DNA from 4 places in the Exiguobacterium sp. BRG2 genome. Region 2 is predicted to be linked to each of the others. Evidence: riboswitches for the same ligand, from Rfam matches in the RefSeq annotation. Region 2 holds a riboswitch; each other region holds the start of a gene.

What was found. Region 2 has a riboswitch for S-adenosylmethionine ahead of Q9R23_RS15395 (2,3-diketo-5-methylthiopentyl-1-phosphate enolase). Riboswitches for the same ligand answer to the same signal wherever they lie in the genome.
Region 1: it holds a riboswitch for S-adenosylmethionine, as region 2 does, so the genes downstream of both, Q9R23_RS09365 (Na+/H+ antiporter NhaC family protein) here and Q9R23_RS15395 (2,3-diketo-5-methylthiopentyl-1-phosphate enolase) in region 2, are expected to answer to the same signal.
Region 3: it holds a riboswitch for S-adenosylmethionine, as region 2 does, so the genes downstream of both, Q9R23_RS06790 (methionine ABC transporter ATP-binding protein) here and Q9R23_RS15395 (2,3-diketo-5-methylthiopentyl-1-phosphate enolase) in region 2, are expected to answer to the same signal.
Region 4: it holds a riboswitch for S-adenosylmethionine, as region 2 does, so the genes downstream of both, metK (methionine adenosyltransferase) here and Q9R23_RS15395 (2,3-diketo-5-methylthiopentyl-1-phosphate enolase) in region 2, are expected to answer to the same signal.

The regions. Positions count from the first base shown of each region.
Region 1 is NZ_JAUZUW010000006.1:4,407-11,676, reverse strand. It holds gene Q9R23_RS09385 (alanine/glycine:cation symporter family protein) at 1-1,245, shown strand, start outside; gene Q9R23_RS09380 (YfbM family protein) at 1,332-1,793, shown strand; gene Q9R23_RS09375 (aldo/keto reductase) at 1,916-2,728, opposite strand; gene Q9R23_RS09370 (hypothetical protein) at 2,888-3,091, shown strand; gene Q9R23_RS09365 (Na+/H+ antiporter NhaC family protein) at 3,131-4,441, opposite strand; SAM riboswitch class I at 4,523-4,627, opposite strand; gene Q9R23_RS09360 (metal ABC transporter solute-binding protein, Zn/Mn family) at 4,697-5,665, opposite strand; gene Q9R23_RS09355 (alpha/beta hydrolase) at 5,835-6,824, shown strand; gene Q9R23_RS09350 (histidine phosphatase family protein) at 6,842-7,270, shown strand, end outside.
Region 2 is NZ_JAUZUW010000017.1:3,703-10,972, forward strand. It holds gene Q9R23_RS15370 (MBL fold metallo-hydrolase) at 1-444, opposite strand, end outside; gene Q9R23_RS15375 (arsinothricin resistance N-acetyltransferase ArsN1 family A) at 505-993, opposite strand; gene Q9R23_RS15380 (1,2-dihydroxy-3-keto-5-methylthiopentene dioxygenase) at 1,119-1,655, opposite strand; gene Q9R23_RS15385 (methylthioribulose 1-phosphate dehydratase) at 1,672-2,292, opposite strand; gene Q9R23_RS15390 (2-hydroxy-3-keto-5-methylthiopentenyl-1-phosphate phosphatase) at 2,289-2,948, opposite strand; gene Q9R23_RS15395 (2,3-diketo-5-methylthiopentyl-1-phosphate enolase) at 2,945-4,135, opposite strand; SAM riboswitch class I at 4,206-4,307, opposite strand; SAM riboswitch class I at 4,513-4,616, shown strand; gene mtnK (S-methyl-5-thioribose kinase) at 4,695-5,861, shown strand; gene mtnA (S-methyl-5-thioribose-1-phosphate isomerase) at 5,858-6,907, shown strand; gene Q9R23_RS15410 (sugar ABC transporter substrate-binding protein) at 6,919-7,270, shown strand, end outside.
Region 3 is NZ_JAUZUW010000004.1:16,941-24,210, forward strand. It holds gene Q9R23_RS06780 (alpha-glucosidase) at 1-545, opposite strand, end outside; gene Q9R23_RS06785 (aminotransferase class I/II-fold pyridoxal phosphate-dependent enzyme) at 694-1,881, shown strand; SAM riboswitch class I at 1,944-2,048, shown strand; gene Q9R23_RS06790 (methionine ABC transporter ATP-binding protein) at 2,132-3,145, shown strand; gene Q9R23_RS06795 (methionine ABC transporter permease) at 3,135-3,800, shown strand; gene Q9R23_RS06800 (MetQ/NlpA family ABC transporter substrate-binding protein) at 3,828-4,643, shown strand; gene Q9R23_RS06805 (GNAT family N-acetyltransferase) at 4,699-5,196, opposite strand; gene Q9R23_RS06810 (CAP domain-containing protein) at 5,284-6,162, opposite strand; gene Q9R23_RS06815 (hypothetical protein) at 6,513-6,869, shown strand; gene Q9R23_RS06820 (FN3 associated domain-containing protein) at 6,887-7,270, opposite strand, start outside.
Region 4 is NZ_JAUZUW010000003.1:80,046-87,315, forward strand. It holds gene Q9R23_RS05500 (alpha/beta hydrolase family protein) at 1-603, shown strand, start outside; gene Q9R23_RS05505 (EAL and HDOD domain-containing protein) at 770-2,023, shown strand; gene pckA (phosphoenolpyruvate carboxykinase (ATP)) at 2,050-3,618, opposite strand; SAM riboswitch class I at 3,853-3,979, shown strand; gene metK (methionine adenosyltransferase) at 4,108-5,316, shown strand; gene Q9R23_RS05520 (GNAT family N-acetyltransferase) at 5,454-5,942, shown strand; gene Q9R23_RS05525 (serine aminopeptidase domain-containing protein) at 6,021-6,725, shown strand; gene mnmM (tRNA 5-(aminomethyl)-2-thiouridylate-methyltransferase MnmM) at 6,776-7,270, opposite strand, start outside.

The sequences.
Region 1 (7,270 bases), on a different contig from region 2:
TTTGCGATCAGTACGGCAGCACGTGTCGGTACTGGTAATATCGCAGGTGTCGCGGCAGCAATCGCACTCGGTGGACCAGGAGCGGTCTTCTGGATGTGGTTAATCGCCTTGATCGGATCGGCATCGGCATTCGTTGAAAGTACACTCGCTCAAATTTATAAAGTGCGTGATGATAAGGCGTGGCGTGGGGGCCCTGCCTATTATATGGAGAAAGCACTTGGTCAACGTTGGTTAGGAATCTTATTTAGTGTCTTGATTACGATCTCATTCGGATTTGTCTTCAATTCCGTTCAATCGAATACGATCTCGCTTTCTCTTCAAAATCAATATGGCTTTGATAAGACATGGATTACGGTCGGACTGGTCGTGCTGACGGCACTCGTCATCTTTGGTGGCGTCCGTAGCATTGCAACCGTCGCGTCGTTCCTCGTACCGATCATGGCCGGTGGTTATATCCTGATCGCGCTCTATATCATGGCGACGAATCTTGAAGTACTGCCAAGTATTTTTAAATTGATCTTCCAAGAAGGTCTATTCGAATTCAAGACACTCGCAGGTGGTGCAGTAGGTGCAGCACTCTTGAACGGGATTCGCCGTGGTTTGTTCTCGAACGAGGCCGGTATGGGTTCGGCACCGAACGCAGCAGCAACGGCTGAAGTCTCCCACCCGGTCAAACAAGGCTTGATTCAATCATTCGCGGTCTTCGTTGATACGTTGATGGTCTGTTCGGCGACAGCGATGATTGTTCTCGTCAGTGGTGTTCCGACAAAAGATGCGAATGGAGATGCCTTAGTCGGTATTGATTTAGCGCAAGGGGCACTTGCGTCGCAAGTTGGATCACTTGCGACAGGATTCATGGCACTTGCCATCTTCCTCTTTGCCTTTAGTTCTGTCGTTGGAAACTACTATTACGGTGAATCGAACATCACGTTCATCCGTGACAATAAACAGGTCATGATGGCATACCGTGCACTCGTCCTCGTCATGATCGTCTTCGGTTCACTTGTCGAGTCGGCTAGTCTCGTGTGGGCTTTAGCGGACATCTGTATGGGACTGATGGCAATCGTTAATCTATATGCGATTTTCCGTCTCGCAAAAATCGCGAAGCTTGCGCTCGATGATTACGCGACACAACGAAAAGCAGGAAAAGAGCCGCGTTTCTATGCGGACTCGATTCCGAACTTGCCAGGAAAACATACGCTTGAAGCATGGCATGGGTCAGAAGAAGACGAAAAAGCGATCTAAGAAAAGGGAGTCAGAGAAATCTGGCTCTTTTTTTTGTATAGAACGAATTTAAAAAGGGAATACAGAGTACAGAAGGGAGGGGGAGAATGGAAAACGTACATTTCGTTCGCGTCACGGATGCGGTCTGGGAGTCGTTCGGAAACGATCCCCACATCATCATGGACTGGATATTATTCATTCATGAGACACAACCCGACCATGAACAATTGTTTGCCCTCGAACAAACGAATGCCATCTACCATTTGATGAATCAAATCGATATCTATATTGATCAGGACACGCACTATAATCTAGGGCGAGCGATCATTGGTGAAGAGTTGATCGTCAATGAGGAAAAAGCGGCAATCGTCGGGATTCTTCCTTTACCGCTTTTGATCATTTCCGCTGAAGTGATGCGAAACTTCGATCAACGGGCACTCGCTTCGATTCATGATGAAGCTGGAATACCGGGCGAATTCGAATATGTCTGGGAGCAGTTCGCCGATCTGCGTGCCTATTTTCAAAAGGCAGAAGAAGCGGAAGATACGATTTTGATTTATTACGTATGACTAGTACCATCTATAAAAAAGAGACCCGCTTCCAAGTCGTCGACTGGAAACGGGTCTCTTGTCGTTCATCTAAATCAAGATGACTTCACATGGAAATCACTCTTTTTACAATAATTTTTAGATTAAAAATCGATTTCGTCTGGATCCGGTCCGAGGCGGACATCCGTTGCTAGACGATCAATTTTCTCAAGATCATCGGCATCGAGTTGGAAATCAAAGACGTCGAAGTTTTCTGCAATGCGTTCTGGTGTGACGGATTTTGGAAGAGCAACGATACCGTTGTCGAGGTGCCAGCGCAAGACGACTTGTGAAGGTGTCTTACCATGCTTCTCTGCGATTTCCTTGAAATCGTTGATTTCGAGGAATTTCCCTTGCATGAGTGGACTCCATGCTTCGACTTGGATGTTGTGATCTTGCAAGTATTCGTGCAGTTCGTGTTGCGGCAATTGTGGATGCAATTCGACTTGGTTGATCATTGGTGCCATCAAGCCCTCTTCTGCCAATGTATCGAGGTGATGTTCCTTGAAGTTCGAGACACCGATCGCTTTGATCTTGCCTGCTTCATACAGTTCAACCATTGCTTTCCACGCTTCGATATAGCCTTCGACTGGCCAGTGGATCAGGTAGAGATCAAGGTAGTCTGTTTCGAGACGTTCGAGCGATTCTGCGAATGCTTCCTTCGTCCGACCGGCACGAATATCATCGTTCCAGACTTTTGACGTTAAGAAGAGATCCTCACGTTTCACGCCGCTTTCTTTGATTCCTTTTGCGACACCGCGCTCGTTTTTATAGACAGCAGCTGTATCGATATGACGATAGCCGACACGTAGTGCTTCAGCAACAGCAGCGGGTGCTTCTGTTTCTTCGTCTACTTGCCAGACACCGAATCCGATTTGGGGAATCGTAATACCGTTTGAAAGTTTTGCGTATTGCATGTGTTACTCCTCCTCATAAAACGTAGTTTAGATTTGCTCGTTTAGTTTAGCACGAACGAACGAAACCGTCCGTTTCCATGCTCATGGAGGAATAGAATGGGTTAAAATAAAAGAGAATTCATCACATCTGACTGTATGTCAGAAAGAGGGGGAGAAAGGATGGCTCAAAAGAATAAAAAGCTATCAAAGGGAGCTTGGCTTAGTATTAGTGCCTTGTTGGTCACGCAAGCAGTTAGCCTATTTTTCAGTGCACGAAAATCAGGACGTAACCCGTGGGTATGGGGAGGCGCGGGACTCCTTCAGTTTCCACTTCCAGCAATCGCGTATTTGATTTTAGAACGACAAGCGAAGCAGAAAAAATAATGAAACAGGTCCGATCACCATGATCGGACCTGTCGTTGGTTAAGAAGAGATTTTTTCCTGTTGAGCAACTGATTTCTTCGGACGTGGGAAACCAAAGATGATGGCAATCGATCCACAGACGAAGAGCAGGAACGGATAGAACAGATACGGAATCAGTTCCGGTGAAGCCGTCTTCGTCAACTCTGCTGCGATCAAGAGTTGTGCCCCATACGGAATGATACCTTGAATCCCACAAGAGAAGATATCAAGAATACTCGCTGATTTCTTGCGATCGATTTCATACGTATCGGCGATTTCAGCCGCGAGTGGTCCAGCGACAAGAATCGAGATCGTATTGTTCGCCGTTGCGAGGTTCGTTGCACTGACGAGTGCCGCCATACTGAATTCGGCACCGCGACGCTGTGAAATCTTGCGCGTCAACGTCTCCTTCAAGTAGGCGATTCCACCGTTGAACGTAATCAAACTGACGAGACCACCCATGAGGAGCGTCAAGATTGAAATCTCTGCCATGCCCATCATTCCTTTTGACATCGAAAGGACGAACCCACTTAAACCGAAGCTACCGTCAATCATACCGATGATGCCAGTGAGCAATGTACCACCGACGAGAACGAGGATGACGTTAACACCAAATAGTGCAAGGACGATGACGGCGAGATATGGAATCAATTTGTAGAACTCGAATGCTTTAGCCGTTACCGCATCGCCAGAACCAGAAACGAATGCGAGTAAGATGACCGTCAAGATGGCAGCCGGGAGAACGATCATGAAGTTCGTCCGGAATTTATCACGCATGTTCGTTTTTTGCGTTCGAACGGCAGCGATCGTCGTATCTGAGATGAACGACAAGTTATCGCCGAACATCGAACCCCCAACGACTGACGCTGCTGCGATTGCGACGTTGATGCCTGTTGCTTCATGAATACCGAAGGCGATCGGTGCGAGTGCAGCAATCGTTCCAGTCGAAGTTCCCATTGCCATCGAGATGAAGGCAGCGATGACGAACAGACCGCTCATCAGGAGTGACGGAGGTAGGAACGTTAAGGCAGCATTGACGGTCGCATCAATGGCGCCGATTGCTTCTGCCGTTCCAGAGAACGTACCGGCTAATAAGAAGATGAAGACCATAATCATGATATCGGGATTTCCGGCACCGGTTGCGATTCGTTCAACCGTTTGATTAATCGATCCTTTCGTCGTGATTGCAGCAAAGATCAGCGCGATCAAAGCAGCGATAAGAATCGGGAATTTGTAAAAGTCGTCATAGAAGATGCCGGCTCCGATGAAGAGGACCAGAAATACGACGAGGGGAAGCAGTGCCCATTTGTTAGGCGTGATCATTTCATTCATTGTTGACACCTCGTTTCTCAAAGATACAAAAAAAGACCCCTTCGCAAGAAAGAAGGAGGTCTTTATGAAATAAAGACGCTCTTCTTATCTCTCAAGCTTTCGCTTGCTGGATTTGGCACAGTACGAATCAAATCGTCCGCTGCCGAAACATCATTGGGCCAGTCCCTCCGTTTCTCGCGATAAAAAGAAGTCATTCAATTGTTGTAAAACACGTTTCTTACCGTACCGCATTGAGTAACGCGTGTCAACTGTACTTTACTGAAGTGCCTGTTCTAACGTCTGGACGTTTTCTTCCATCAACTTAAAATACGAGCTGTTTTGCTGCGATTTCGTCACCGACTCGAGGTTATGGATCGTCACGGATTTAGCTCCGATTTCTTTTTGGATGACACGCGCAACCTTTGGTGAAACCGTTTCTTCGAACGCGACGTATTTCAAATCATGCATCCGCGCTTCTTTCACTAAAGCAGCCAGTTGCTTTTGTGAGGGTTCATCGGAAGGGGAAATTCCGGCGATTGGAAGCTGCGTGAAACCATATCGTTCGGCGAGGTAACCGTAAGCTGCATGTGTGACGAGAAGTTCTTTTTTTGATCCGTCAGCGACGGCTTGCTTGAACTCTTTATCGAGTGCGTCAGCCTGCTGATCGAACGCTTTCAGGTTTTTTTCGAATGTTGCTTTGTCTTTTGGTACTTCTTTTGATAAGGCGACTGTGATAGAACGTGCCATTGCTTTGGCGTTGACAGGATCAAGCCAGACGTGTGGATCGTATTTTCCATGATCGTGTCCTTCCTCTTCGTGCGCCTGCTCATCTTCTGTATGTCCCTCTTCTTCATGTGCGTGAAGCGTAGCATCCGATTCCAGCAAAGTGACATCCTTACTCGTCTCGATGAACCGGACGTCCGTGCCTTTTAGACTCTCTTGGATTTTTTTTGAATAGGGTTCAAGTGTCGTACCCGTCAAAAGGAAAAGGTCACCTTTGGCAATCTCAGTGAGTTGCTTTGACGTCGGTTCATAGGAGTGCGGATCTGCTCCAGGTGGGACGATCATCTTGACGTTGACTTGATTACCACCGATTTCACGGGCAATGGCAGCTGTTGCGAACGTCGATGTATAGATTTCCGTCTTTTTATCATCTGAAGTCGATGAATCGGTGTTTGATCCACAAGCTGCGAGGATACTTGCGCTCGCGAATGCGACCGTTAAAGCAGGAATGATTTTTTTCATTATATGTTACCTCCGTTATTAAAACGTAATTATTCCGATTTGGACTTTTTCACTATAGCGGAACGTTTGAGAAGCGTCAAGTACGAATACCGAGACGTTCGACTTCTTTTAAAACGGGGTAAAAGGATAATAAAGTGAAGGAATTGGTACGTCTTTTGGAGGTGATCAAGTGAAACGTGAAACTGCATGGCTAATGGGGGGAGCTGCACTACTAACGACGGCAGCTGCGGGAGCAAGTATCTGGAACAATTACGGTGCATTACTTCGATGGACTGAACCCGCCTTGCCAATCACAGAAAAACAACTCGCATCGCGGACACTCACTTACAAACAAGTGGGAGACCGTACCTTACAACTCGATCTCTATTATCCGCCGGGGGAAGGACCGTTTCCGGTCGCGATCTACGCGCACGGTGGCGCATTCGTTCGTGGAGAGCGCGAGGATCTGTTCTGTTTTAGCCCGATCGTTGATCGCCTGCTTGAACTTGGGGTTGCTGTTTGTAGTATCGATTATCGTCTGTTTGAAGAAGGCAGTTATTTTCCGGATAATCTCGAAGATGTACGGGATGCCTTATGCTTTTTGAACAAAGAAGCAGAAGATCTTCGCATTTTAAGAGGACGGATGATGGTATGGGGAGACTCAGCCGGAGCTGCACTCATGCTGACGACGGCACTTGCCCCATCTGCTTTCGTTGGTGAGCGAGATGAACGACACATGCCATTGATTAGTGGTGTCATTGCCTTATATCCACCGACGAATTTTTTATTGTTTACTTTCATTCAGACCTGGATCGCTCACATTAAGTTTTATAAAGGTGGACGGGAAGAATGGCGCAAGCTCATGACCCACGTTTCACCTGTGACGCATCTCTCGTCAGACGCCCCACCGATCATGCTCCTGCATGGCAAAAAAGATCCAATCGTTCCGTTTTCCCAAGCTCTTCACTTCGTTGAAAAAGGAGCCGATGTCGGAGCTGATGTCCGTTTGTTTTCTTTTCCGAACGGTACCCACTCACTTGCTAGTTTTGCACAGACCGAAAATCCATTGAAAATTGAACGACTTCTCGAACGAATTGAACGCTTCACTTGTCAGGTGTTGTTATTGCCACCGCGACAACTTCCCGATGAAAAACATGATACAATCAGTCATATTTCTTGAATGAAGGAGACAGAGACATGACTGAAATTTGTTTAGTGCGACATGGTCAGACGGATTGGAACTTAAATGAGCGAATCCAAGGAAGAGAAGATATCCCGTTGAATGCAACAGGAAAAAGACAAGCGGAACTCAGCGCCGCTTATCTAGCCAATGAAAAGTGGGATGTCTTGCTAGCAAGTCCGTTGTCCCGCGCTGTTGAAACAGCTGAAATCATCGGACGTGCGGTCGGATTGACGATCACAGCGACCGATGATCGACTCGTCGAGCGTGAATTTGGTGCCGCTTCCGGTGAACCGGTTGCGTCGATTTATGAAGCTGTTCAAGCGAACGATACGAAACGTGTTCCAGGTCTTGAAACGGAACAAGCGATTCAGGATCGCGTATTCGAAGCATTACAGGAAGTGACACGAACGTATGAGGGGAAACGAATCTTAATCGTCTGTCAC
Region 2 (7,270 bases):
TTCGTCCGGATGCGTGAGGACGAGTCCGGAGACATGTCCCATTCGTTCACCGATTTCACCGACACCATGCTGTCCACCTGTTCGATGGACCTGGATATCACCGATCGTCACACCGGAATCGAAGGAAGAGACGTTCGTGAAGCCGGCTTCTCGGATTTGCCGTGCGTCTTCTTCTTGCTGCGCATAGAATGGCAAATGCTTGGGTAGAAATTGTTTTGCAGCATCATCGAAATGATCCGCGTGCAGATGCGTGACGAAGACAGCGTCAGGATCGAGCAGTGTCTTAACATCGACCGGTAAGTCGACGAGTGGATTGGCGACGGCATTCGGCGTTTGACCGAAAGGAGGTAAACTGCCTTTTTCGCCGAGAAACGGATCGATCAGTAAAACTTGATTGGCATACGTGACGACAAGCGTCGCATTACGAATTTGTTGAATATCCATTAGGTTCATCCTCTCTCAATGACTCGGATTGACTATTCCCCGTCTGGCATTCAATGAATCCTATCGTAAGCGTTTCTCCATCGCCATGACGTCGACGTATTCGCCGTTCAAGCGACCTTGTTCCTTAAATGTCCCAACAATCCGGAATCCGGAACGGATGTAGAGCTTTTGTCCGATTTTATTGAACGGGAAGGTAAAGAGAATCAGCTTATGCATCTGATGATCGCGCGCATGTTGTTCGGCAGTTTCTAACAACTGTGTCCCGATCCCTTGTCCGCGATGTGTTCGAGTAATGTAGACGGAAATCTCACCAACTGTCGCATAGACAGGACGCGGGTTATACGGATCAAGAGAAATGAAGCCGAGGACACCTGTCTCATCTTCTGCGACATATCCAGCGTAGCGATGCGTACGCTCTGCATACCACTGGGTCATGAACGATAAATCTTTTCGATCCGTCTCAAGCGTTGCGATTCGGTCTTCGATGCCTTCATTATAAATGGATAGAACAGCGGGTAAGTCATGTTCCGTTACAGGACGAATATGCATGTTGCTCACTCCCCAATCGCTTTTCCCTCATTATATCTGTTACGTGTCGATGTAGTGATATGTTTGTGAGATAAGAAAAAGCGCCGATTCTCCTTATATAGAAGAAATCAACGCTTTTGTCGTTCTTAAGAGACCGTGGATGTCTCGTTCTCGTAAATTGGAACCCAACCATCCGTCGTGACGAAAATTCGAACAGCGACGACTTTCCGATCCTCTTGGAGCGTAAAGTAGTGGCGTGTATTGACAGGAACAGAAATCAAATCACCAGGATTGAGTTCGATGTTATAGTAGCCGACTTCTTCGTCTTTGATCGCGAAGACGCCGTGACCGCTGACGATGAAACGGACTTCATCATCCGTGTGATGATGTTCTTTCTGGAAGTTGACGAGCAACTCGTCAAGGTTCGGTGTCGTATCCGAAAGTGAAATGATATCAGCTGTCTGATATCCACGACGTTCTGATACGTCTTTGATTTCTGGAGCGAACGTATCGAGAATCGTTTGTTTGTCGGCATCCGTCAGTGTGAAGTTCTCGACGAGAGGTGCTGGTAGTTTTGAGACGTCCCATTGTTCGTAAAGAACGCCGCGCGATGCGAGGAAGTCAGCGACTTCCGTTTGATCCGTATACCGTGTGTTTGTTTCTTGGAATAAGACTGTTGCCATGAGATGATTCCTCCTTTTAATAGATAGATTGACGGCATGATTGCAACGTCAACGTATAGTTGAATAAAAACTCGAAGGCTTCGAGGTGTTTCTTTGCTTCAAAGGCGGTCGGTGCCCAGACCGTGATTCCGTGATTGCGAATCAGGACGGCACCGCTGTCCGCTGTGACATATGGCGCAAAAGCAGCAGCGAGTGTCGGGATGTCCGCGTGATTCGGAATGATCGGCACCGTGACCGTCGCATCTTCTTCCCAGTGACCGAGTGCCTTGATGATTTCTTGACCGGAGAAGGTGATACTTCCTTGATCGCCATATAACTCCGAAATCACATTGTTCGCAATCGTATGGACATGCAGGGAACATCCGGCGTTCGTTCGGTTGAACACTTCGACATGGAGCAATGTCTCAGCAGAAGGACGCCCGGATTGCTCACCGATCAATTGACCGGTCGCATCGACATGAACGAAGTCGTCAGGAGTCGTCTGCCGTTTATCTTTTCCGCTTGCCGTCACAAGAAATTCAATCGGAATACCGGACGTCCGAATGGCGAGATTGCCACTCGTACCAGGGAACCAATCGCGCGCCGCAAGCTCTTGTTTGATGGCGCGTAGCTCTTCATACCGTCGCATGAATGTCATGTTGTCACCTCCGCTCGTGTTAAATCATGAACGATATCGTGGAACGTCTCAAACGGTGTATAGGCGATATCGTTCTCTTCACACAACGTGATCAGATAATCACGGGCATAGACACGATCCGCTTGTTTTGCGAGTTCGAAGTCCGTCACCGAGTCGCCGATGACGATGATGACGTCACCGTCTTTACGTAGTGTCCGAGCAACGGACGTTTTACAACAGCCGCACCCGTTCGTGCAATGGGTATCGCAGGCGTTTGGCCAATCGATATGGACGAATGGACCACTAAAATCAGCGACGTTACAGTAAATCTGTTCTTGGTCGAGGAATGGCGCTAAGATTGGTTCGACGAAAAAGTCCATTCCACCGCTGACGATCGAAAAATCGATGCCTTGACGACGACTGTACTGCAGTAACTCCGAAAATCCGTCGCGAATGACTGCACGCTCCAACAAAAAGTCAAGATAGGCTGTTTTTCCGTCAGACGGCAGAAGTGCGAACATTTGCCCGACACCACTCTGAATCGATAACGTCCGGTCGAGTACACCGCGTTTTAACGGTTCGAAGTCACTCGCTGGCGCAAATGCCTGCATGAGTGCGATGATGTTATCCTGTGTCGTCACCGTCCCGTCGAAGTCACAAAGAATCCGTACGGTCATGACTTGATCCCCCAAGCGTCGAGGGCAATTCGTAATTCTTCATGACGCGATGCTGCCGTCGATAGGGATTCATTTGCGAGTGCCGCATCGAGTGCCTGACGGAAAGCAATGACACCAGCCGCAGCACCTTGCGGATGACCATGTACGCCGCCGCCGGCGTTGATGACGGAATCGATCCCGAAGTCTCGTACGAGTTGAGCGACGAGTCCAGGATGAATACCGGCTGAAGGAACCGGGAAGATTGATTTCGTCTGACCGAGACGGGTCGCTTCGACCGCGATACCACGGGCGACATCCTTTGGCAAAGCGACATTGCCGTAAGGAGACGGGAATAGCGTCAAGTCTGCTCCAGCAGCGCGCGGTAATGTGCCGAGTAAGACAGGAGCTGCGACTCCGTGATTCGGGCTAGCGATCAACGCACCGCTATATGCCGGATGATTGAAAATCGGAACGTTGATTTCCGGATCACTTGCCAGTTCGCGTAAGACGTCGAGTCCGTATGTGAAGGTATTCAGCAAGAAAGCAGTCGCTCCAGCATCAATCAATCGCTTGGCTTGATCCTTGAGCGTAAAGACAGGACCGCTGAGTGTGATCGCATATAACGCACGTTTACCGGTCCGTTGGAAGTGAGCATCGATGACCTCACGTCCGATCCGTGCCCGGTCAATCGTTGGTGTCAATGGATTGTCGTATAGGATCTCATCGTCTTTGACGAGATCGATCCCACCAGCGAGTTGTCCTTCGAGTTGATCACGAAGGAACGATAAATCGCGTCCGATGACTCCTTTGAAGATGCTCATTAATAGTGGGCGATCTTCGACACCGATCAAGGAACGGACCCCTTCGATCCCGAACTTTGCACCTGGAAAGTCCGACGTAAATGTATCGGGTAGTAGCAATTCCGTTAATTTGATTTCACCGTCGAGTGAGAGTTTCCCGAAGACGGTCGTCAGAATCGCAGAAAAGTCGCGCGATACGTTATGTTCCGGGTAACGAATCGTGATATATCCTTTGCCATCGCGCTCTTCGGTATGTACGACTTCCCCTTTGAACGAGGCAAGTTGTTGTTGTTCGAGATGATTCAGTTCCGTCCAAGAACCGACTGTCAGACCAAGCGCGAGTTGTTCAGCGCGCTGCTCGAGTCGATCACGGGCAGTCAATTGATAAGTAGCAGTGATATAAGCCATGTCTTTCCTCCTTCAACAAAAAAATGGTCTCTCGTCAGCGACAAGAGACCATGAATGATTCGAACGTGGACTCTTATCTGTCAGCTTAGTAGCTGCAAGAATTAGCACCGTGCCAAAAGGTCGGTTGCTGCGACATCGTAGGGCTTGTCCCTCCGTCTGCTCTTGATAAGAATTGGATGAAATTGTGAAATCTAATTGCAATTTTTACATGAGAATCGCCACTTGTCAAACTATTTTTAGAAAATTTATTTTTTTGAAAATACTCTTTCTATAGATGACTTAAAAATGATATCCGTTTCTGCTTGATTTCGATTTGACAGCGAGGAAGTCGATTGCGTAAGATTCAAATCAATATCACACACGACAACTACATACGACTCTTATCGCGAGTTGGCAGAGGGAATTGGCCCGATGACGCCGCAGCAACCGACCACTGGGCACGGTGCTACATCCAACAGACGTTTCGTCTGAGAGATAAGAGGACGCAGTGACTTTTCTGCGCCTCTTTTCGATGACGAAAAGAGGCGCTTTTTCGTGTATCACATAGGGGGAAACTGAGATGACATATAAAGCATTCACAGAACAGGACGCGATTGATTGTGTTCGGACATTAGGACTGATCGGCGATGGAGCCGTCGAAGCAGAAGAGATTGGCGACGGGAACCTCAACCTCGTCTTTCGGATTCGAGAAGGCGAACATCGCTTGATTTTAAAACAAGCATTACCATATGCGAAGGTCGTCGGGGAGAGCTGGCCGTTATCGCTCGAACGAGCGTGGATCGAGCAATCCGCACTCCGTGAATTCGCACGGCATGCCGTACCGTTCGTGCCACGTGTTTTTCATGCTAGTCATGAAGAGGCATATACGGTCATGGAAGATCTTTCACATCTGACGATCGTTCGAAGTGGTTTACTCGCAGGTGAACAGTATCCGTTGCTTGCGGAACATATCGGTTCTTATCTCGCTCGGACGTTATTCCATACATCGGACTTTGCGCTTGGTCCGGTTGAAAAAAAACGTATCGCCCGAACGTACTACAATCCGGACTTGTGCGACATCACGGAAAAATTAATCTTCACGGATCCGTTCCATGACGCGGAGACGAACGAGATTGAAGCCGGGCTTGAAGAAGAGGTGGCACGTCTATGGGCGGACGATGAGTTGAAACGCGAAGTCGCAAAACTCGAAGCGCTTTTCATCACGAAAGGAGATGCGTTGCTACACGGCGATCTACATACAGGAAGCATCTTTGCTTCGGCAACGGAAACGAAAGTCATCGATCCAGAATTCGCCTTTTATGGTCCATTCGGATTTGATGTCGGACAGTTCATCGCCCACTTATTCTTTGCAGCATACCCGGATTATTCAGCACTTCGTGATGCCCGGATTCGCGACATCGATACGTTTTGGCTGACGTTCGCTTCGACGTTCCGTGCGTTATGGGAACGGGAAGCCGTCGAACCGTTCCAGGCATCAGGACTCGTCGATGATGTACTGAGCACGATCTTGCAGGATGCCCTTGGCTTTGCCGGTTGCGAATTGATTCGGCGGACGATTGGTCTTGCACCGGTCGCTGATTTAGAATCAATCGATTCAACGACGGAACGCTTAGAGCGGAAACGTCACGCTCTTCGTCTAGGATCGGCGTTAATCAAACGCCGTACAGAATGCCGAACATTTGATGATTTACGAAACTTTGACGTAACGGAGGAACTCAGCCGATGACTACATTCGTTCAAAGTATCCGTTACGAAGATCGTGTCTTGACGATTCTCGATCAGACACGTCTACCGCAAGAAGAGCACTATGAAGTCATTACTGATCTTGCGCAAGCGATTGAGGCGATTAAACAACTGCGCGTTCGAGGCGCACCTGCGATTAGCTTATTCGGTGGATTCGTGCTCGTTCAAGAAGCATACCGGTTTGAAGCGTCGCTACCGGTCTACAAGCAAGCCTTGCTTGAGACATCAGCGACGTTACTCGCGACACGACCGACGGCCGTCAATTTGCGAAATGTCCTCAATCAGTTGAATCCAATCATTCAAGACGGGGCGTCGGTAGAAGAGATTCGCGAACGGTTGGAAAAACGGACGGTCGCCTTATACGACCAGGATGCGCAGACGTCACGTCAAATCGGGATTCATGCACTGGAATTGTTCCAGTCAGGCGACCGGATCCTAACGATTTGTAATGCTGGATCGATTGCGACCGCTGCTTATGGAACGGCACTTGCGCCGTTCTACATCGCAAAAGAACGCGGCATTGAATTATCCGTTTTTGCGAGTGAGACGCGACCGTTACTGCAGGGAGCACGATTGACGACATGGGAGCTGCAACGTGCCGGCATCGATGTCACGTTAATTACGGACAACATGGTCGCCCATACGCTGAAAGAAAAACAGATCGATGCGATCATCGTCGGTGCTGACCGCATTACACGAAACGGAGATACGGCGAATAAGATCGGGACGTTCCAATTGGCATTGCTCGCGCAAGCTTTTGGTATTCCGTTTTACGTCGCAGCACCGCTCTCGACGTTCGACTTCTCGCTCGTTTCCGGAGACGCGATCGAAATCGAAGAACGTGATCCGCAGGAAGTGACGACTGTCCAAGGTATTGCGACAGCACCGGAAGGCATCGCCGTCTTCAACCCGGCGTTTGATATCACACCACACACATTGATCACAGGCATCATCACCGAACTTGGTGTCATCACGCAACCGAATGAAGAAACGATTGAACAATTAACAGGGCTTCAACCCCTCGGATAAGGAGATATGTCATGAAAAAACTAGCTTACGCCGTCCTAGCACCGGCACTGTTACTAGCGGCTTGTGCGAATGGAGAAGCCACGACGACGAAGGTCGTCAAGGATGTACCAAAAGGGGTTCAATCGGACGTCAAGATCGCCGTCATCCGCAACCTAGCATCGGACGACCATACGAAACAATTCCTTGATGGCGCACGAAGTGAAGGCGAAGCGCTTGGCTTTAAAGTCAGCACGTTCATTTCGGAAGGTAACGACGTCAAGTTCAAGGAGCTTGTCGCGCAAGCGATTCAGCAAGATTATGATGGGCTCATCATCTCGCATGGTAAGGAAGACTACGCCTATGACATGATTAAACCAGCGGTCG
Region 3 (7,270 bases), on a different contig from region 2:
TCGTAGATCGCTTGCCGGACAGCCGGTTGTTCCCAGTTTAAGTCCGGTTGTTCTTTCGCAAAGGAATGGAAATAATATTGTTCGCGCTCTTCACTCCACGTCCACGGGCTCGGCGCAAAGTAAGACCGCCAATTGTTCGGGGGCGTCTCTTTCGTTCCATCTTTCCAGATGTACCAATCATCCTTGTCGTGGATTCGGTCCCGCGACTGACGGAACCAGTCATGCTGGTCACTCGTATGATTGACGACCAAATCAAGAATTATCTTTAAGCCGCGTGCATGAGCCGCTGTGATCAACTCTTGTAGATCGCCCATCGTCCCCGCCTTGTCCATGATCGTGTAATAATCGGCAATATCATAGCCATTATCGATGTCTGGAGAACGGTAACATGGATTTAACCAGACGATATCGACACCAAGCGATGCGATGTAATCTAGCTTGTCGATGACACCTCGCAAATCACCGATGCCGTCCCCATTCGAATCCTTAAAACTGCGCCAATAGACTTGATAGACGACTGCTTCTTTCCAGCTAGCTCGCTTCATCTCCTCACTCCTCTCCCTACTCTCTATTCCCGCTCCACATATCTGTACCTGTTTATTGGACGATTTTTTTGAATTTCAAAAAAGTTCTTTTCTTTTGACTGAATATTCGTTATCCTTGACGACAATACTACGAAGGAGGCACACATCCATGAAACATTTCGCTCCATCCATCGCCATCGATCGGCTTCCTGCTCCCGTTTTCGCTGAACTTGCGAACCGGATCGGTGCTGTGAAAGCTGCCGGGCATGATGTCATTACCCTTGGTCAAGGAACACCCGATCAAACGACGCCCGTACATATTCTCGACGCCTTGAAACAGGCGATCGATGAGCCAACAAACCTTCAATATCCACCATTTCGTGGACATGATTTTCTAAAGCAAGCCGTCGCGAGCTTTTATGCGAACGAATTCGGCGTCACGATCGATCCGGCAACCGAGGTCGCAATTCTTCTCGGTAGTAAAGCCGGAATCGTCGCCTTACCACAAACGATCGTCAATCCTGGAGAAGGTGTCATCGTCCCGGATCCGGGGTACCCGGATTACCTGTCTGGAGCAGCACTTGCTGGCGCTTACCCGATTACGCTTCCATTGCTTGAGAAAAATAACTTCCTGCCGGATTACGATTTACTTGATACGACAGATGTCGAGCGCGCCCGGATGTTGTTCCTCAATTACCCGAGTAATCCGACAGGTGCGACAGCGACAGCAGAAGCCTTCGAACAGACCGTTACCTTCGCGGATGCCCATGATATTTGTGTCGTCCATGATTTAGCCTACGGTGGCATCAGCTTTGATGGTCCCACACGAAGCTTCTTGCAGACGGAAGGGGCGAAGGAGGTCGGAATCGAGTTGTTCTCACTCTCGAAACGCTTCAACATGTCTGGCTTCCGAATCGCTTTCGCGATCGGAAATCCGTCCGTCATCTCAAGCATCGAGACGTATCAGGAACATCTCTACGTCAGTGCCTTCACACCGATCCAACATGCAGCGACCGTCGCTCTGACGAGTGACCAGACATGTGTCCGCGAGTTAAGTAGTCTGTACGAAACACGACGCGATGCGTTGTTCGCGAAACTCGATGCGATTGGCTGGAGTGGACCACGTCCGGGCGGTTCCTTCTTCGTCTGGCTTCCTGTTCCTGAAGGTTACACGTCCCAAAGCTTCACCGATCACCTGCTTGACGAAGCACACGTCGCTGTAACCCCTGGATCCTTCTTCGGCGAATACGGCGAAGGCTACGTCCGGATCAGCTTGATTGCTGACGTCGAACGTCTAGAAGAAGCCGTCGATCGAATCGGAACGCTCAACCTGTTCCGGACACCTGTTGCAGAATAATTCTGAAAAAACATTTGACAGATGGGAATCATTTCCGTTAAAGTAAATCCCAACAGCATAACTACTTATCGAGAGCGACCGAGGGATTAGGCCCAACGACGTCCGGCAACCACCTATCAGGAACGGTGCCACATCCTACAGAATGGATTCATTCTGAGAGATAAGTTACGAAATCTTACACTTTCGTCGCTTTTTCTGGTTGCTCTGCTACTAGGAAAAAGCGACTTTTTTTGTATGAGGAGATGAGCAGATGATTGAATTCAAACAGATTACGAAACGGTTCGTCCGAGACCGGACCCCGATTTTTGCATTACGAGATGTCGATTTGACGATTCAAAAAGGAGAAATTTTTGGGATCATCGGTGAATCCGGTGCCGGTAAGAGTACGTTGCTTCGTCTGATCAACGGTCTCGAGCATCCGACACAAGGAACGGTAAAGGTCGACGGTGTCTCGCTCGGCGGGATGTCAAAAGCAGATTTGCGTCAACTTCGCTTGCGGACAGGAATGATCTTTCAGCATTTCCAATTGATCCAGTCGCGTAATGTCGCAGATAACATTGCTTTTGCACTGAAGGCTGCCGGCGTCAAACGAGCAGATTTTCCGGAACGGATCCGTGAACTCGTCTCGCTCGTCGGACTCGAAGGATTCGAGACGAACTTCCCGAGTCAGTTGAGCGGCGGACAGAAACAGCGCGTTGGGATTGCCCGGGCACTCGCGAATGATCCAACCGTCTTGTTATGTGACGAAGCGACCTCTGCCCTTGATCCGGTCACGACGCTGCAGATTTTAGATTTGTTGAAAGATTTGAATGAACGACTCGGATTGACGATCGTCCTCATCACGCATGAGATCGATGTCGTCAAACAGATTTGCCATCGTGTCGCGGTCATGTCTCAAGGGGAAGTCGTCGAAGTTGCCTCTACATACGATTTGTTCAGTCAAGCCAAACATCCGGTGACACAACATTACGTCGACACGGCACTCCAGATCGAGCTACCGGAACGCATCTTGCAAGCGACACCGGGAAAGATCATCCGCCTACAGTTCACGGGCGAGAAGACCGGTGAAAGTACGTTGTCGGAAGCCATCCGTCGATACGATATCTCGGTCAGCATCCTGCACGGAAAAGTCGATTACATCCAAGACGTCGCTTTTGGTGTCCTAATCGTCAGCTTGACGGGATCCTCCGATCAAATCGCACCTGCTCTCGACTGGCTTGCGGCGGAACTTCATACGCTCGAGGTGATTCAGGATGTGGCTTGATCGTATACAAACGATGTTACCAGAGTTGTTGAAGGCACTTGGTGAGACGGCGTGGATGGTTGGCATTTCGCTTGCCTTCGCATTGGTCGTCGGGATTCCACTCGGGATTCTCCTGTTCGTCACCGACCGCGGTTTATTCTTTCAAAACATTGCCATCCGACGTGTCCTTGACTTCGTCGTCAACATCGTCCGGTCCTTGCCGTTCATCATCTTGCTTGTTGCCCTCATTCCATTAACGAAATTTTTGCTTGATAATACGATTGGTCCGACAGCAGCATCCGTCAGCCTCAGTGTCGCAGCGATTCCGTTTCTCGCACGACTCGTCGAAACATCACTGCGTGAGATTCCACCTGGTTTGATCGAAGCAGCGGAAGCGTGCGGTGCGAAACCATTACGGATCATCGTCAGTATCCTTTTACCAGAAGCACTCCCTGGCATCATTCAGGGCATCACGCTAACGACGATCAGTTTGATCGGCTTCTCGGCAATGGCTGGGATCGTCGGCGGCGGAGGTGTCGGTGACCTCGCGATCCGCTTCGGCTATTATCGCTATGATAATCTCATCATGATCGTGACGATCGTCGTCCTCATCGTCATCGTCCAGAGCATTCAAGCACTTGGCAATCAACTGGCGCGAAAAACAGACAAGCGCTAATCATACATATAAAGGGAGAGTTGAATCATGAAAAAACGATATGCCTTTTTAGCGACAGCCTTACTTGGTGCAGGAATCCTCGCAGGATGCGGAGACAGCAGTGCTGATGAAAAAGACAAGACGATCAAGATTGGGGCGACAAGCGGCCCTTATAGCGACATGGTCAAACAAGCGATTCAACCGCAACTCGAAAAGAAAGGCTATAAAGTCGAAATCGTCGAATTCAGCGATTATATCCAACCGAACATCGCACTCGGTAGCGGCAATATCGATGCTAACTTATTCCAACACTCGATTTACCTGAAGACGTTCTCTAAAGAAAAGAAGCTCGACCTTAAAGGACTCATCACTGTCCCGACGGCACCGATGGGACTATATAGTAAGACGGCGAAGACACTTGACGACGTCAAGACGGGTGCTGAAGTCGCGACGCCGAATGATCCGACGAACCAGGCACGCGCGCTGAACCTCTTGGCAGAACAAGGCTGGATCGAACTGAAGCCAGATGTCGATCCACTGACTGTTTCAGAGAAAGATATCGTTAAGAATCCGAAGAAACTCGTCATTAAACCACTCGAGGCGGCTCAACTACCACGCGCCGTCGAAAGCGTCGATATCTCAGCCGTTCCAGGGAACTTCGCTTTGGCTGCGAAATTCGATTTACTCGATGCGTTAGCACTTGAGACGATGGACGAACAATACCGGAACCTCATTGCTGTCCAAACGAAAGATGCAGACTCACAAGTCGCAAAAGACCTGAAGACAGCTGTCGAATCCGATGCATTCAACACAGTCATCGAAAAATCATTCAAAGGTTTCAGCAAGCCTGAATGGGCAAACTGATAAAAAACAACCGGATTCCAAAGAGACAATCTCTTTGAAATCCGGTTGTTTTGTGTTAGAACCGATACCACATCAGCTCTTCATCATGATAGGTATCATCGACTTTCAGCGCCCGTGGTTCGATCGCGTATGATTCAAAACCAAGTGATCGATACAACGCTTTAGCAGCTTCATTCGTCCGGACGACCGAGAGATGGACTTGCTCGATCACAGGATGCTGCTTTAATGTACGTAATGCCTCTTCTACGAGTTGCCGTCCGACCTGTTGTTTTCGGGCGCGTGGTGTGACGTACATCGCGAATAAATTCGCTCGATGTCGCATCTTGACCGGATCGGAGCAGACAATCGTGACGACACCGACGAGCTCTCCTTCATGAAACGCACCGAACGTCGCTGCTTGTTCACTTTGAAAACGCATAGCGTACTGGTCGACCGGCCGATCTTTTTCTGCATCATAATCAGAACCGAATGCTTCCGGATGATTCTGCAACGCTTCTAATCGTAACGCTTTATAAATTACTGCATCTTCTGGATTCAATCGACGGATTTCCAAACTCCCCACCCCCTACCTTTAGTATAGAACAAACAATCTCATGAAAAAGAGGACGATATCGCATGATATGTCCTCTTTTTCATCTATTCAGGGTGTTCGGAAATTAATCGTGAAGTACGGTGCGTTGTCACGAAATGCCACACCAACATCCGCTTGTTTGTACTCTTTTTTCAAAATATTTTCTCGGTGTCCTTGTGAATTCATTAGGCCCCAATGCGCCGCAAAGACGTTCGGATACCCCATCGAGAGGTTTTCGCCAGCATAGCTGAACGTGATTCCTCCGCGTTTCATCCGGTCGAACGGATCACGACCTTGTGGATCTGTATGCGAGAAGAAATTATGTTTCGCCATGTTTTCGCTGTGACCACGGGTGACCGGCTTCAATGCTGTGTACGGTGCTAACGGATTCAACTTATAATCAGCGCGTTCCCAGTTCATCAAGCGAAGCATCAGTTTCTCATCCGTCGTCCGTAGCGCATTTGACGATGTACCGTAGAAGCCTTTTTTCTTCGCTTCGACGTCTTTCGGAATCGCAAGTGTCGCTTTGACTTTATTGCCGTCATGTTGATCGAAAAAGTACGTCACATAGTTGCCTTTCTTCTCATAAACGGCGGCATGGTCCAGATTCAACATGTAGTTTGTGTTGCCTTTACGATAGGACTTCACTGCGGACCACCCCTTTTTCTTCAAGGAGGATTCCGTATCCTTATTCAATACTGCACCTTGTGTCGTCACACCGTTTTTGAAACGATATTTGCCGTAGTCCTTACCATCCTTCGTTAAGGCGACGAATTCTTCCGTTGAAGTCCGTCTGACTTCCCAGTCATATCCGGGATACTCACTGCTATATCGATCAATCAGCTTGCCGCCACTTTTCGGGTAATCGGCTTCTGCCTGTTCCATTGGAATGTTTTCGTAGCCGAAAAAGGCTACCGCTGCTACTCCGATGATCAACCATTTTTTCATGTCGTCGTTTCGCCTCCTTTAATCTCATTACCTTTATTTTAAAAGAAATTGTTCCCCCCGAACAGTCATCGGCTCTCATTTGTCTAAATCACATCTTCCGTCCACAAACCTGACACATTTCATGAGAACGCTCTTCCTTTAGTGAAATGCTTTCTTTTAAACGATTCTTGAAAACATTTAGTACAGAGACTAAAGTATATTCCCCTTTTCTTAAAATGTGTGAACATTCTTTTATTTCATTCTCAGCGAATTTTGGTTGCTCTCCTAATCTTGACTCGGTATCATTAAAATTCGTAAGCCAAACTTTCAATGCTTTTCCAAATAACATAATGATATGAAGGAGCTGACCTATGGTTTTACTGTATTTCATTTATGAATCCATTGCCTTTTTACCCATTCAACAATACTTATTCTCCGGCTGGATGATCCTTGTCGCCTTGACTGTATCCTTTAGCTTAGCCAATGCCCACGAAGATGTTCGTCTCAATCAACGACTTGGATTTGAAATACTCGTTCCAGGTTCCGGTATGTTGCTCTCAAAACAATTCATTCCTGGTCTCGCTATCATTCTATTATTGATCATCATTCACTTCACGTATATGTTCCGTGCCATCCCGTTACCCGTTGCCTTAATTTCCACACTCTCGATCAGTACACTCTCACTTCTTTTACTCTTTATCCCAGCACGCAAAAAAGCGGACCGTTAAGTCCGCTTTTTTTGATTTTATTGGTATTTCGTTGTTTCAGCTAGTTTGTATTTGTTCGACAATTCAAGCCAGATCGTTTTGCCTTTGATTGTCTTCACTTGAATATATGGACGCCCTTGAGACACGCGAAGTGCGAGCAATTCACCTTGTTGATCGGCGTGTGTTTCACTGGCTTTATCCCAGTTGCGACCCAATTTACGTTCAATGAAGATATGCTTCCCTTTTTGAACAGCACGCCAGATGCCGATTTCTGCTTTTCCTTTGACCGGTACTGCCGTTTGTGCACCTTGAATCGAGATGATCGCTGGATCGTGGTCACTCGCGCTACCGTCTGCTTCCATGTAATCCGAGTTGATGTTGACGATATCTGACGATGTATACGACTTCAAGTTATTCGAAAT
Region 4 (7,270 bases), on a different contig from region 2:
CGATCTATCGGAATGGTTCGACCGACACGGCTGCTCGCGTTCGCGCAGGCTGGTTTTTTCGTCATGGCACCTTTCTATCGGGGAAACTTAGGCGGAACAGGAAAAGAAGATTTCGGATATCGGGATGTCGAAGACGCATGCAGTGCTTTCGATTGGTTGCAACAACGTGTCTCGCATGTTCATGCATTCGGATTTTCTCGTGGGGGGCAAATGGCATTACTCCTGGCTCATCATCGTCCAGTTTCGCGGACGGTGTCGTGGGCAGGCGTGACCGAGTTGACATGGACCTACGAGGAGCAGAAGACGATGCAAAAGATGTTGCGTCGCTATACGGGGGGGACACCAGACACCGTACCTGAGGCGTATAAGGTGCGCTCGCCGCTTCATGTCGCTCCTCAAGGTGAAGTATTATTGATTCACGGTGCGTATGATGAGAACGTTCGTTTACGACATGCGACGGCTTATGCTGCACGTCATCCCGACAAAACCCTGCTTCAGACTTATGCGTATGCACATCAGTTCCCGATCTATGAAAAATTACGTGTGACGCGTGATATTTTGACTTGGTTCGAGACAGGCATTTGGAACCGATATGATACATGATTCAAGCAATACGACGTTTGTCGTATTGCTTTTTGTATTTTGGAAGATGAAGCATAGAGATTGAAAAAATAGACCATTGATACATTGTAAAAAACAATAAACTCCTAAAAAGTAAACTTTGATATAATAGAAACCATCTGAGGACAATGGAGGGGGCAGGAGAACGATGGATATCATATTAGCACGTCAACCCGTCGTTAATCGAGTTGGATCAATTGATGCATTTGAATTATTGTATCGTTCGATTGAACAAATGACTATTTTTGATGGGGATTTAGCGACGATGGATGTATTGACGAATACACTCGTCCATATGGGGGTGGAACATGTCGCGGAAGGAAAAAAACTTTTCGTCAACTTTACGTCAGATTTGTTGAAAAGTGATCTGATTCATTATTTAGATCCTAACCGATTCGTCATTGAAATTTTAGAGACAGTTGATATTGATACTGAAATGTTGTCTGTTCTGCATAGTTGGAAAGAAGCAGGCTTCACATTAGCACTTGATGATTTTGTGACAGATTTACTTCGACAGCACGGAGCGGAATTGTTTGCGTTGATCGATTTAATTAAAATCGACATCGAGGCAATTTCCCCTCGCGAGCAAAGTGCCATTTTGCATATCGTTCGACGTAATTATCCTCATATTAAGATGCTTGCTGAACGTGTCGAGACGCACGAGGACCATACACGTTGTCTTGATATGGGGTATGACTGGTTCCAAGGCTATTTTTATGCTAAACCGATGCTGATGAAAGGGAAAGCTGTTCCACCACAATTGCCGGTGTTGTTAAAGATGCTGAAGTGGCTTGATACGGATGAGAAGTACGATGAAGTCATTGATGAAATCGAAGCCAATCCGTATATCAGCATCCAGGTATTACAACTAATCAATTCTCCGGGAGTGGGATTACGCAATACGGTTAGTTCCGTTCGTCAAGCGATCTCACTACTTGGCTTCGCTCAACTTAAAAGCTGGATTTCGTTAATTGTCTTACGTGAAATGAAGCTCGCAAGTCCTTATGAATGGTCGAATGAGTTGCTGCGTTCTTCCTTACATTGTGCAAAGCTCTGTGAGTTGTTTGCAACAGAAACAAGGACGCTGCAACAAGAGAGTGCCTATATGATCGGCTTGTTATCGCATATCGATGCGTTATTGTCCGTTGATATTGACGACATCATCGATCAATTGCCAATCGAGGAATCCTTGAAGATTGTCCTCCAAGGAAAAGACCATCCGTTCCGGGATTGTCTAGTGCTTGCGATCAGCGCAGATCGCGGTGATTTCGAACAGTTCGAATTGCTCAGTCAACGGTTAGGTGTATCACTTCCGCGAGCATATGCGTTACTGACGGAAAGTCAGGAGTGGCTTATGCAAAAAGAGATGCATCTTCAAGAAGAGACAGATGCCATTCTATAAAAAAAAGAGCCTCAGGGCTCTTTTTTTTATAGACATGGACCTGCTGACTTGATCGCATCCGTCGCACTTTCGAAACGAAGGAAATTATGTTGGAATTTCTCAGCAAGCGAACGCGCTTGTGTGTTGTATTCGTCTGGATTTGACCAGACGCGTACCGGATTGAGTAATTCACTTGGAACACCAGGAACTTCAAGTGGCATATGAAGTCCGAAGATTGGGTGCTCTTCTGTTGGAATCGTTGCAAGTGTTCCGTTGACGGCAGCGTTGACCATCGTCCGTGTATACGATAGCTTCATTCGACTACCTGTCCCGTAAGCACCGCCTGTCCAGCCTGTGTTGACGAGATAAACGGTCACACCGTGACGATCAATCAGTTCTCCGAGCATCGTCGCATACTTTTCAGGTATCAGTGGAAGAAATGGTGAACCGAAGCATGTCGAGAACGTTGCTTCCGGTTCCGTGATACCACGCTCTGTTCCAGCAAGTTTTGATGTATAACCTGATAGGAAATGATACATCGCTTGTTCTTTCGTCAATTTACTGATCGGAGGCAAGACACCATACGCATCAGCCGTCAAGAAGACAATCGTCTTCGGATGACCAGCCCGTGATGGAACAGCGATGTTATCGATCGCTGTGATCGGATAAGCAGCACGTGTATTTTCAGTCAACGATGTGTCATCGTAATCAGGATGACGAGATTCATCGAGCACGACGTTTTCAAGGACAGTTCCGAAACGGATCGCATCAAAAATTTGCGGTTCTTTTTCGCGTGACAGATTGACCGTCTTCGCATAACATCCACCTTCAATGTTGAAGACGCCGTTATGCGACCAACCATGCTCATCGTCACCGATCAATTGACGGCTATCGTCTGCTGACAGGGTGGTCTTACCAGTACCGGATAGACCGAAGAACAAGGCGACGTCGCCTTCGTGTCCGACGTTTGCTGAACAGTGCATCGAAAGGACATTTTCTTGTGGTAAGAGGTAGTTCATGACGGAAAAAATCGATTTTTTGATTTCGCCCGCATATTCGGTTCCGCCGATCAAGACGATCCGGTGTTCAAACGACATGGCGATGAATGTCTCGGAATTCGTTCCGTCAACGGTAGGGTCTGCTTTGAAATGTGGCGCGTAGACGACCGTGAACGGTTCGAAGGCAGCCACTTCAGGATACTCGCGTAAAAAGAGTTGTTTGGCAAACAGGTTATGCCAAGCGTATTGTGTGAGCACACGAACCGGAAGGGTGAAGTGCGTATCTGCCCCAGCAGCAGCTTCTGTGTAGTAGAGCTGATCGGCTTCGTTCATGTAACGAAGAACCTTTTGTAACAATTGTTCAAATTTGTCTCCATCCATCGGTTGGTTAACATGACCCCAATCAATGTGAGACTCGCAGGAAGAATCACGGACGATGAACTTATCTTTTGGTGAACGACCTGTAAATTTCCCCGTTTCTACAGATAGTGCGCCGTTCTCAGTAAGGACACCTTCTTCGTTTCGAATCGCATGTTCGACAAGTTCAGCAACAGATAGTTGTTTGAACACATGCTCTTTCTTGAGTAGTTCTTCGATATTCAGGACCGTCATCGGCATCCTGACCCCACCTTTCCCCTACGTTGGTTTTGGCTCACTGAATTTAGTATGACACATTTATTATATATGACATACTAAAGAGAGCGCAATCATTTTCTGGTGCTGATTTCTATTTATCTGGAAACGCTTTCAGCATTAATAGTTTAACATCTCTTTTAAAAAGTTTCGACTAGAATTTGAAACCTTGCTTGACAGAGTAGGTACAACTTTATATCATGTAATTCGTAACGGATACTCTTATTCTGAGCAGGTGGAGGGAACAAGGCCCGAAGAAACCCGGCAACCGTCCTACATTAATTCATATATTAATGAGGGAAAAGGTGCTCTCCTGAAGCGAAGTAAACACTTCGAACGATAAGAGGGTAAAGGAAGAACGCACAACCTTTCCCTGACCATTTTTTGGACTTGGAAAGGTTTTTTTCATTTTACCGTCCCACTCAACTAGGGGAAATGAGTACACCGTCAAATTCTTTTTTGGGAGGGTCATACATGACAAACCTTAATCGCCGACTATTCACGTCGGAGTCAGTCACTGAAGGTCATCCAGATAAAATCTGTGACCAAATTTCGGATTCAATCCTCGATGCGATTCTTGCAGCGGATCCAAACGCACGTGTTGCGGCAGAAACTTCTGTTACAACAGGTCTCGTTCTCGTTGCAGGTGAGATCACGACATCCACTTACGTCGACATTCCAAAAGTCGTTCGTGAAACGATTCGTGAAATCGGCTACACACGCGCGAAATACGGTTTCGATGCGGATACATGTGCTGTATTGACATCGATCGATGAGCAATCAGCAGATATCGCTCTTGGTGTCGACCAAGCGCTTGAAGCACGTGAAGGTAGCATGTCTGATGCAGAAATCGATGCAATCGGTGCAGGAGACCAAGGTCTTATGTTCGGTTACGCAACGAAAGAAACACCAGAACTCATGCCACTTCCAATTTCGCTTTCGCACCGTCTCGCACGCCGTTTGGCAGAAGTGCGTAAAAACGGTCAACTCGACTACCTTCGTCCGGACGGAAAAACACAAGTCACGGTCGAATACAACGAGAACAACGAGCCGGTTCGTGTCGATACGATCGTCATTTCGACACAACATGCGGAAGAAGTTACGCTTGAGCAAATCCAAGCTGATTTAAAAGAACACGTCATCACACCAGTCATCCCGGCTGAATACATCGACGCAGCAACGAAATTCTTCATCAACCCAACTGGTCGTTTCGTCATTGGCGGACCACAAGGAGATGCTGGATTGACTGGTCGTAAGATCATCGTTGATACGTATGGTGGATACGCACGCCACGGCGGTGGAGCATTCTCAGGTAAAGATCCAACAAAAGTCGACCGTTCAGCTGCATACGCAGCACGTTACGTCGCGAAGAACCTCGTTGCTGCAGGTCTTGCAGACAAAGCAGAAGTTCAACTCGCTTACGCAATCGGTGTCGCACACCCAGTATCAATCGCGGTTGATACATTCGGCACAGGAAAACTGCCTGAAGCACAACTCGTCGAATTGGTTGCTGAAAACTTCGATCTTCGTCCGGCTGGAATCATCAACATGCTTGATCTCCGTCGTCCGATCTATCGTCAAACAGCTGCATACGGTCACTTCGGTCGTACAGATGTTGAGCTTCCATGGGAGCAAACAGATAAAGCAGCAGTTCTTGAAGAACAAGCAAAACGTTTCGCATAATCAAAAAGTCCGGAAATCCTACTTGGGTTTTCGGGCTTTTTTGTTTCCGCGGAACTTTGCAGGAAACGAATGTTTTTTCTAGAAAAGGGTAAAAGTACATGAGTCGATTTGTATGAGTATAAAGGGGGGTTCCGATTATGGAAATACGCGAAGCTATTCCAGCTGATGCAGGACGTATTCATGACATTGCCGTCACATCTTGGTTGGATACGTATGAAGAAATCTATTCCGAACGTTCGAAAGCGCATTTCGTGCAGGAGGCGTATCCGCAAGAAGAAGTCGTTCGTGCGATCCTGACAGCGGAAGAAGCACGGGGAGAGTATTTTTATGTCGGAATCATCAACGAGGAAATCGTCGGTTTCATTCATGCTGTTGATGTCGAAGGAACATGGGAGATCATTCGGCTTTACGTCCTGCCGGAATATCAGCAAAACGGAATCGGAAGACGTCTGATTCGTGAACTCGAACGACAAGGAGCCGTCCCACTCGAAGTCTACGTGGAAGCACGTAACTATAAAGCGCGTCAATTCCTGACCTCATTTGGTTTTGAAGAACTTAGTGAGATGACGGAAGAAGTGTTTGGGCAAGCGGAATCAGTCGTTCGTCTTCGCCATGTTGCCTCGTGAAATCCGTCTCGGGACGGTTTCGTTTGCGTTTGAAATAAGGTATCGTGAAAAGGAATTATGAAGTGAAGAGGTGAGTTTGTGGTTGAACAACCAACAGGAATCATCGTATTAGTCTATCCGTTACAACTGCGTGCCCGTCCGAGTGAAGCTTTGATTCGAGTACTCGAAAGAGAGTATGAAGTGTTACTCGTCGACGCACCACGTCGCATTTCGTTTGAAGAGCACGGTCAACTGTTAAAAGAAGCATTACGCGAAGCAGGAAAACGAAAGCTACCGATTCATATCATCGCCTGTAGCATGGGCGCACTCGTCGTCAATCGTCTATTGCAAGAATATGAACTACCAGTCGCAAGTCTTGCATTCGTTTCACCATTGTTTGATTGGCATCCGTCGAAACAACTCGGAGGTGTCAAACAAGTCTTCGCGAGTGCGTTTGATCGTTTCCGTCCCGATGCGCCACTCGGTACGTTGCCGTTTGGTCAAAGTACGGAAGATACCGTTCGCATCGGTGAACTGACGTATGCGCAGTACCGGGAAATCGAAGAAGAGATCGTCGTACATGACGAGGAACGAAAAAAACTGCCTCGTGTAAACTTGGCTTGTTTTTATGCACCAGACGATCAGTTCGCAGACGTCAAACTGACACTCGAAGTATGTCGGAAAATGGGTGGCGATCAGATTTACTTACAACGTCTACACGGTTTCCCGCATTTCAGCTTTGAACGGTTGAATACACGGTTTGCGGAAAAATTATTGTTGTTTTTTAAATTAGTCGAAGAATGAAAAAAGTGATGGTTTCCATAGCGGAAGCCATCACTTCTTTATTTCTACTGTCAGCGCACTTTTTTCTCGATCGCGATGATGAACGGTGGATGATTCTGTTGATTCAAGAAGCGGTACTGAAGAACGGCATAACCTTGCTGATCAAGGGCTGTGACGTAATCTAGGACAGCATCGCGTTCCCGTTTTCCTTCAAGATGACCGTGATAGACGACAAGGACGACAAGACCACCAGGTGCAAGTACCGGGAGGAGAGCGTCGAGTGCTTCAAGCGTCTCTTCACCTGTCGTCGTGATCGATTTATCACTTCCAGGCAAGTATCCGAGATTGAAGACGCCGGCACGAACAGGCCGTCGTTCGTCCGAAAGACGCGCACCAACATGGATGTGACTTTCGTGATAAAGATCGACGCGTTCTAACATTCCGGCTTCGTCGAGACGTCGTGTCGATTCCTCGATGGCTTGAGCTTGGACGTCGAACGCAAGGACTCTACCTTCTGGACCGACGCATTCTGCTAAGAACTGCGTATCATGTCCATTTCCGGCAGT